2 regions of the Bradyrhizobium manausense genome follow, and region 1 is predicted to be linked to the other one. Evidence: riboswitches for the same ligand, from Rfam matches in the RefSeq annotation. Region 1 holds a riboswitch; the other holds the start of a gene.

What was found. Region 1 has a riboswitch for S-adenosylmethionine ahead of metX (homoserine O-acetyltransferase MetX). Riboswitches for the same ligand answer to the same signal wherever they lie in the genome.
Region 2: another riboswitch for S-adenosylmethionine. It lies ahead of JQ631_RS17030 (O-succinylhomoserine sulfhydrylase); the one in region 1 lies ahead of metX (homoserine O-acetyltransferase MetX).

Annotation. Positions count from the first base shown of each region.
Region 1 is NZ_JAFCJI010000001.1:3,272,203-3,275,607, reverse strand. It holds gene hisC (histidinol-phosphate transaminase) at 1-361, opposite strand, end outside; gene JQ631_RS15645 (chorismate mutase) at 396-1,244, opposite strand; SAM riboswitch at 1,436-1,515, shown strand; gene metX (homoserine O-acetyltransferase MetX) at 1,609-2,826, shown strand; gene metW (methionine biosynthesis protein MetW) at 2,842-3,405, shown strand, end outside.
Region 2 is NZ_JAFCJI010000001.1:3,554,827-3,558,231, forward strand. It holds gene JQ631_RS17020 (PAS domain S-box protein) at 1-97, opposite strand, end outside; gene JQ631_RS17025 (2'-deoxycytidine 5'-triphosphate deaminase) at 200-1,336, opposite strand; SAM riboswitch at 1,417-1,496, shown strand; gene JQ631_RS17030 (O-succinylhomoserine sulfhydrylase) at 1,569-2,765, shown strand; gene JQ631_RS17035 (SGNH/GDSL hydrolase family protein) at 2,886-3,405, opposite strand, start outside.

The sequences.
Region 1 (3,405 bases):
TCGCGATCGGGTAGACTAGGAAGCCGTGCGTGGTCGAGATCGCCTCGTCGCCGTGGCTGAGATAGGTGTGGGCGAGCAGGTTCAGGATCTCATCCGAGCCGGCGCCGCAGATGATGCGGTTGGGATCGAGGCCAAAGGAGCGACCGATCGCTTCGCGCAGCACGCGCGAGGTTCCCTCAGGATAATCTTCCAGGTGATCCGCGACGTGCTTGAAGGCCTCGATTGCCTTGGGCGAGGGTCCGAATGGCGTCTCGTTGGCGGAGAGCTTGAACACCTTGCGGCCGGGCTCGGCGACCGGGGTCTTGCCCGGCGTGTAGGGGGCAATATCGAGAATGCCGGGATTCGGCACGGGGCGGGACATTCTTCAACTCCGGATAGGCTAAGCGGTACGCGATCTACGATTTCGACCCGGTCGGGGGCACCGTATAGCGCGTTGCGTGGCTGCCGACGAGGGCCGTGGACCGCACCGAGGCTCCCGCTGCAATCAGGGCAGCCCTGATTTTCTCGATGCTGGTGTCTGATGTGACCGAGACCAGCAATGCCGCGCCGTCGAAGGCGGTATCGGGCACCGCCACGATGTCGGCGAACGGCGACAGCGTTCGCGCGACCTCGGCGTTCCAGCCCGAGACGCGCACGCTGAACGTCTCGACCTCGGTCACTACGGCGCTGTCGGCGACGCGCGAGACCGCAAACACAGGCAGCGCCGCCGGATGATCGGCGCGCTCGACGAAGGGCAGGCGCGCAATGATCTTCGGCGCACCGTCTGCTTCCAACTCCAGCCACCACGGCGTGCGGCTGGAGGTCGCCGAGACCAGCGCCAGATCGCCCTTGGACTTCGCCACTGCCTCGACCGCGGCCTGCGCGCTGAAATGCGCGACATAGGGAACCGTAAAGCCGAAATGGAAGCGGACGGAATCGCGCATCGCCGGCTCGCTCACCGAGACGTCGGCATGCACGGAGAAGGGCGCCTGGACATAGGTGAAGGTGGAGATGATGACGCGCCAGATGCTCTCGACCGTGTCGAGCGGCAGGATGCCGCGATGGCGCTGAACGATGTCGCGCATCATGGAGGCCTCGCGCGCCGGGCGGAACGCCGAGCCCACCTCCTGGGTCTGCTTCACCTGGATCAGGCGGTCGATGATGTCGCCGCGCTGCATCAAGAGGCGATGCATGCCCTCGTCGATCGCGTCGATCTCCTTGCGCAATTCCTGGAGCGATGGTGGCGCGGGCGGACGTTGGGACATATCTGACAAGGCTGTTGAGAGGCATTCCAATGCGGATCGGCAAGCCGGAACCGCTGCGGTCGATGTCCTGATTAGGCAGTCAGGGCGGCGAAAGCAAAGAGAAATGACGACCTGTCGTGCTGCCCGGGGCGAGGCTATTTTGGCTAATCCGGACCGCGACTTGACGAAATCAGCCCAAGCCGGTAGGTTTTTGCCTGTTCCGTGGTCATTTGAGCCGGCCGGCTTGCAGCCACGTTAAAAAACTCGCTAAACAGGCCGGGGACGCTTTCGATCCCGGCCGAACCTATCGTTCAGGCCGGGTTTTTCATGGCCTGATGTCAGTGGCGGTCTGAAGTCCGATCGCGAACGAGGTCGATGGTCAGAGATGGTTGGCGTCAAGTCTGTCCCAAGTCCTGCGATCCCAAGTCCCACGATCAGTGCCGACGATCGGTCGCATGAGGTCGATCATCCGAGTTCAGAGGTCGCGCTGTTCGGCGCCGACCAGCCGCTGCGGCTCGATTGCGGCGTCGATCTCACCCCGTTCCAGATCGCCTACAAGACCTATGGCGAGCTCAACGCCGATCGCTCCAACGCGGTGCTGATCTGCCATGCGCTGACCGGCGATCAGCACGTCGCCAATGAGCATCCGGTCACCGGCAAGTCTGGCTGGTGGGAGACGCTGGTCGGCCCCGGCCGTCCGCTCGATCCCGCCAGGTACTTCATCATCTGCTCCAACGTGATCGGCGGCTGCATGGGCTCGACCGGCCCGGCCTCGATCAATCCCGCCACCGGCAAGGTGTGGGGGCTGGATTTCCCTGTGATCACCATTCCCGACATGGTGCGTGCGCAGGCGATGCTGATCGACCGGCTCGGCATCGACACGCTGTTCGCGGTGGTCGGCGGTTCGATGGGCGGCATGCAGGTGCTGCAATGGACCGCGGCCTATCCCGCACGCGTCTACTCCGCGCTGGCGATCGCCTGTTCGACGCGGCACTCCGCGCAGAACATCGCCTTCCACGAACTCGGCCGTCAGGCCGTGATGGCCGATCCCGACTGGCACAACGGTGCTTACGCCGATCAGGGCATCCATCCGCATCGCGGCCTCGCGGTCGCGCGCATGGCTGCGCACATCACCTATCTCTCGGATGCAGCGCTGCATCGCAAGTTCGGCCGCCGCATGCAGGATCGCGAGCTGCCGACCTTCTCGTTCGACGCCGATTTCCAGGTCGAGTCCTATCTGCGCTACCAGGGCTCGTCCTTCGTCGAGCGGTTCGATGCCAACTCCTATCTCTATCTGACCCGCGCGATGGACTATTTCGACATCGCCGGCGACCATGGTGGCGTGCTGGCGAAAGCGTTCGCGGGTATCGAGACCCGCTTCTGCGTGGTCTCCTTTACCAGCGACTGGCTGTTCCCGACGTCGGAATCGCGCGCGCTGGTGCATGCGCTCAACGCGTCGAGCGCGCGAGTGTCGTTCGCCGAGATCGAAACCGATCGCGGCCACGACGCCTTCCTGCTCGAAGTGCCCGAATTCTTCGATATCTCGCGTGCCTTCCTGCAATCGGCGGGCAAAGCGCGCGGGCTCACAGCCAGGAATGACTGACAAGGACGGCTAGCGATGTCTGTACAGGAAGCGCTGCCGCTGGGCGGCCTCGCGTCGGAACAGTCCGGCCCATTTCGCGCTGATCACCTGCTGGTCGCCGAAATGGTCAAGCCGGGCTCGAAGGTGCTCGACGTCGGCTGCGGTGACGGCGATCTGCTTCAGCTGCTGGAGACCCGCGGCATCGACGGCCGCGGCATTGAACTGTCGCGCGAGGGCGTCAATCGCTGCGTGGCAAAGGGCCTTGCTGTGGTGCAGGGCGATGCCGACACTGACCTCATCAACTACCCTGATGACGCTTTCGACTACGTGATCCTGTCGCAGACGCTGCAGGCGACGCGGCAGCCGAAGGTCGTGCTGGAGAATCTCCTGCGCATTGGCCGCCGCGCCATCGTCACGTTCCCGAATTTCGGCTTCTGGCGGATGCGCCTTCAGCTCCTGGTCGGCGGTCACATGCCGCGCACGGAAAATCTGCCGGCGAGCTGGTACGACACCGCCAACATCCATTTCTGCACCATCAAGGATTTCGTCGAGCTCTGCGACGCCATCGGCGTCAAGATGGAGCGTGCCGAGGCGCTCGAC
Region 2 (3,405 bases), 280 kb from region 1:
GATTCCAGCGCGTGATCGTGCCGGAGCGATCCGAATAGATCAGCGCGTCCGCGACGTCGTTGAGGATGTTTGCGTCGAGTCGGGATTGATCGGTCATGGCGCCACCTCGTAGCCCGGATGCAGCAAAGCGTAATCCGGGATATTGCCACAAATGAGCTTCCCGGATTTCGCTTCGCTCCATGCGGGCTACAGGATGTGGCTACACCCGAAAATGCTTCGATAGTTTGAGGCCCTGCGCCTGGTAGTTCGAGCCGATGCGCTGGCCGTACATGGCATCAGGGCGTGCCAGCATCTTCTCGTAGACCAGGCGGCCGACGATCTGGCCGTGCTCGAGGATGAACGGCACTTCGCGCGAGCGCACTTCCAGCACGGCGCGGGAACCCTGTCCGCCCGCGCCGGCATAGCCGAAACCGGGATCGAAGAATCCGGCATAGTGCACGCGGAATTCGCCGACCAGCGGATCGAACGGCACCATCTCCGCGGCGTAATCGGGCGGCACCTGCACCGCTTCCTTGGAGGCGAGGATGTAGAACTCGCCGGGATCGAGGATCAGGCTGCCGTCGGGACGCGCCGAGATCGGCTCCCAAAATTCCTCCACGCCATAGCCCGAGCGACGATCGACATCGACCACACCGGTGTGGCGCTTGGCGCGGTAGCCGACGAAGCCAGTGCCCTTTTCGCCGGAGAGATCGACCGAGACGGCCACGCCGCCGGCAAGATCGGCATCATCCATGTCGACGAGACGCTCGGAGGCATGCAAGCTTTCGAGCGCGTCGGCATCGAGGATGGCGTCACCGGTGCGAAAGCGAACCTGCGACAGCCGCGAGCCTTCGCGCACCAGCACCGGAAACGTCTTCGGGCTGATCTCGGCATAGAGCGGACCGTGATAGCCGGCGCCGATCATGTCGAAGCGGCGAGTGCCGTCGGCGATGACGCGGGTGAAGACATCGAGGCGGCCGGTCGAGCTTTTGGGATTGGCGGCCGCGACGATCTCCGGCGGCAGCGCAAGGCTTTCCAGCAGCGGCACGATGTAGACGCAATTGGTCTCCAGCACCGCGCCATCAGCGAGGCTGAACTCATGCAGCTTCAACTGATCGATGCGCTCGGCGACCGTGGCGCCCGGACCAGGCAGGAAGCTCGCACGGACGCGATAGGCGATGTCGCCGAGGCGGAGATCGAGGCTTGCCGGCTGGATCTGGCTTTCGACGAAATCGTATGCGGGCAGGATGAGGCCCGCTTCCGCCATCGCCGCGATCATGCGGTCGGGCAGGATACCATTGGCGTCGGGCGCGACCGTGAACGTCAACCGGGGGTCCTCATCTGGGGTCAAATGCATCCGGACATGCCGGAAATACTAGCCTTTTACGGCTATCCGATGGACGCCTTGACGGAAAGGCCATTGCGGAATATGAGCATCACTTATCCCGTGGTGATTTGAGCCGGCCGGCTTGCAGCCACGTTAAATAAGTCGCTAAACAGGCCGGGGACCTCTGTGATCCCGGCCCGTGGAAGTTATCCAGGCCGGTTTTTTTGTGACCATTTTCAGATGGTCACGCAGAGGAGGTCCTATGTCGAAGTCCCCGGCGTCCGCCGCGCAATATCGTCCCGAAACCCGTCTGGTCCATTCCGGCACCCTGCGCTCGCAATATGGCGAGACGTCGGAGTCGCTGTTCCTGACCCAGGGCTATGTCTACAACAGCGCCGAGGAGTGCGAGGCGCGGTTCAAGGGCGAGGACCCCGGCTTCATCTATTCGCGCTACTCGAACCCGACGATCGCGATGTTCGAGCGCCGCATGATCGAGCTCGAAGGCGCTGAGGCCGCCCGATCGGCCGCAACCGGCATGGCCGCGGTGACGACCGCGATCCTGGCGCCGCTGAAAGCCGGGGACCACGTGGTGGCATCGCGCGCGCTGTTCGGCTCCTGTCTCTACGTCGTGCAGGATCTGCTGCCGCGCTACGGCATCGAGACCACGCTGGTCGACGGTGCCAATCTCGATGAATGGCAGCGCGCGGTGAAACCCAACACCAAGACGTTCTTCCTGGAGAGCCCGACCAATCCAACGCTCGACGTGCTCGACATTCCCGGCATTGCCGAGATCGCGCACGCAGGCGGCGCGCGGCTCGTGGTCGACAACGTGTTCGCGACGCCGATCTGGCAGAGCCCGCTCGCGCTCGGCGCCGACGTCGTCGTCTACTCCGCGACCAAACACATCGACGGCCAGGGCCGTTGTCTCGGCGGCATCATCCTGTCGTCGGAGGCCTTCATCGCCGAGCACATCCACAATTTCATGCGCCAGACCGGTCCGTCGATCTCGCCGTTCAACGCCTGGGTCCTGCTCAAGGGCCTGGAGACGCTCGGCGTGCGCGTGCGCGCGCAGACCGACACCGCGGCGCGCATCGCCGACGTGCTGGCGAGCCATCCCAAGATCGCACGGCTGGTCTATCCGGGCCGCGATGATCATCCGCAGGCCGCGCTGGTGAAGAAGCAGATGCGCGGCGGTTCGACGCTGGTCGGCTTCGAGGTCAAGGGCGGCAAGGCGGCTGCGTTCCGCGTGCTCAACGAGCTGAAGCTCGCAAAAATCTCGAACAATCTCGGCGATGCCAAGAGCCTTGTCACGCACCCCGCGACGACGACGCATCAGCGGCTGAAGCCGGACGTGCGCGCCGAGCTCGGGATCGGCGAAGGATTCATTCGCTTCTCGGCCGGGCTCGAGCACGCGGATGATCTGATCGAGGATCTGACTGCGGCGCTGGAGAAGGCGTGAGGCAATGGAGGTCTCGTAGGGCGGGCAAAGCGAAGCGTACCCACGTGCCTTTATCGCGAGACTCACAGACAGATGGTGGGCACGGCGCTTCGCGCCTTTGCCCACCCTACGGCAGCGGGGTTACATCGGCCGATAGGTCCGCACGTCGGCGGGCACGTTCACGCCGAGCTTGATCTGCCCGACCGAGCGGATGATGTCGTCGCCGAGCAGCTGGGCGAAGCAGGCGTAGCCCCAATCGTTCATGTGCAGGCCGTCGGCGATGACAAAGCTCTCGACCGGAAGCGACTGCTTCTCGTGCCAGTCGCGCATCACCTCGAAGCGCGGGAAGATACCGATGTGACGGAGCTCGGCGACCTTGCCGAGCAGTTTCACCATCTTGCTCGCGCTTTCGGGACGCTCGGTGACGCGCGGTGAATATTGCGGGTCGACCAGCACGACGTCTGCGTCGCCGGCAGCCTGGATGCGGGTAACACCGTCCTCGACCAGCTTTGCGGTATCGCCGGGATCGAGATTGCGCAGCACCGCGTTGGTGCCGACCTGCCAGATCACGAGATCCGGATGCACATCGATCACCTCCTTCTGGAGGCGCTTCATCATCTCGGGCGCATCCTCGCCGCCGACGCCAGCGTTGATGACGGAG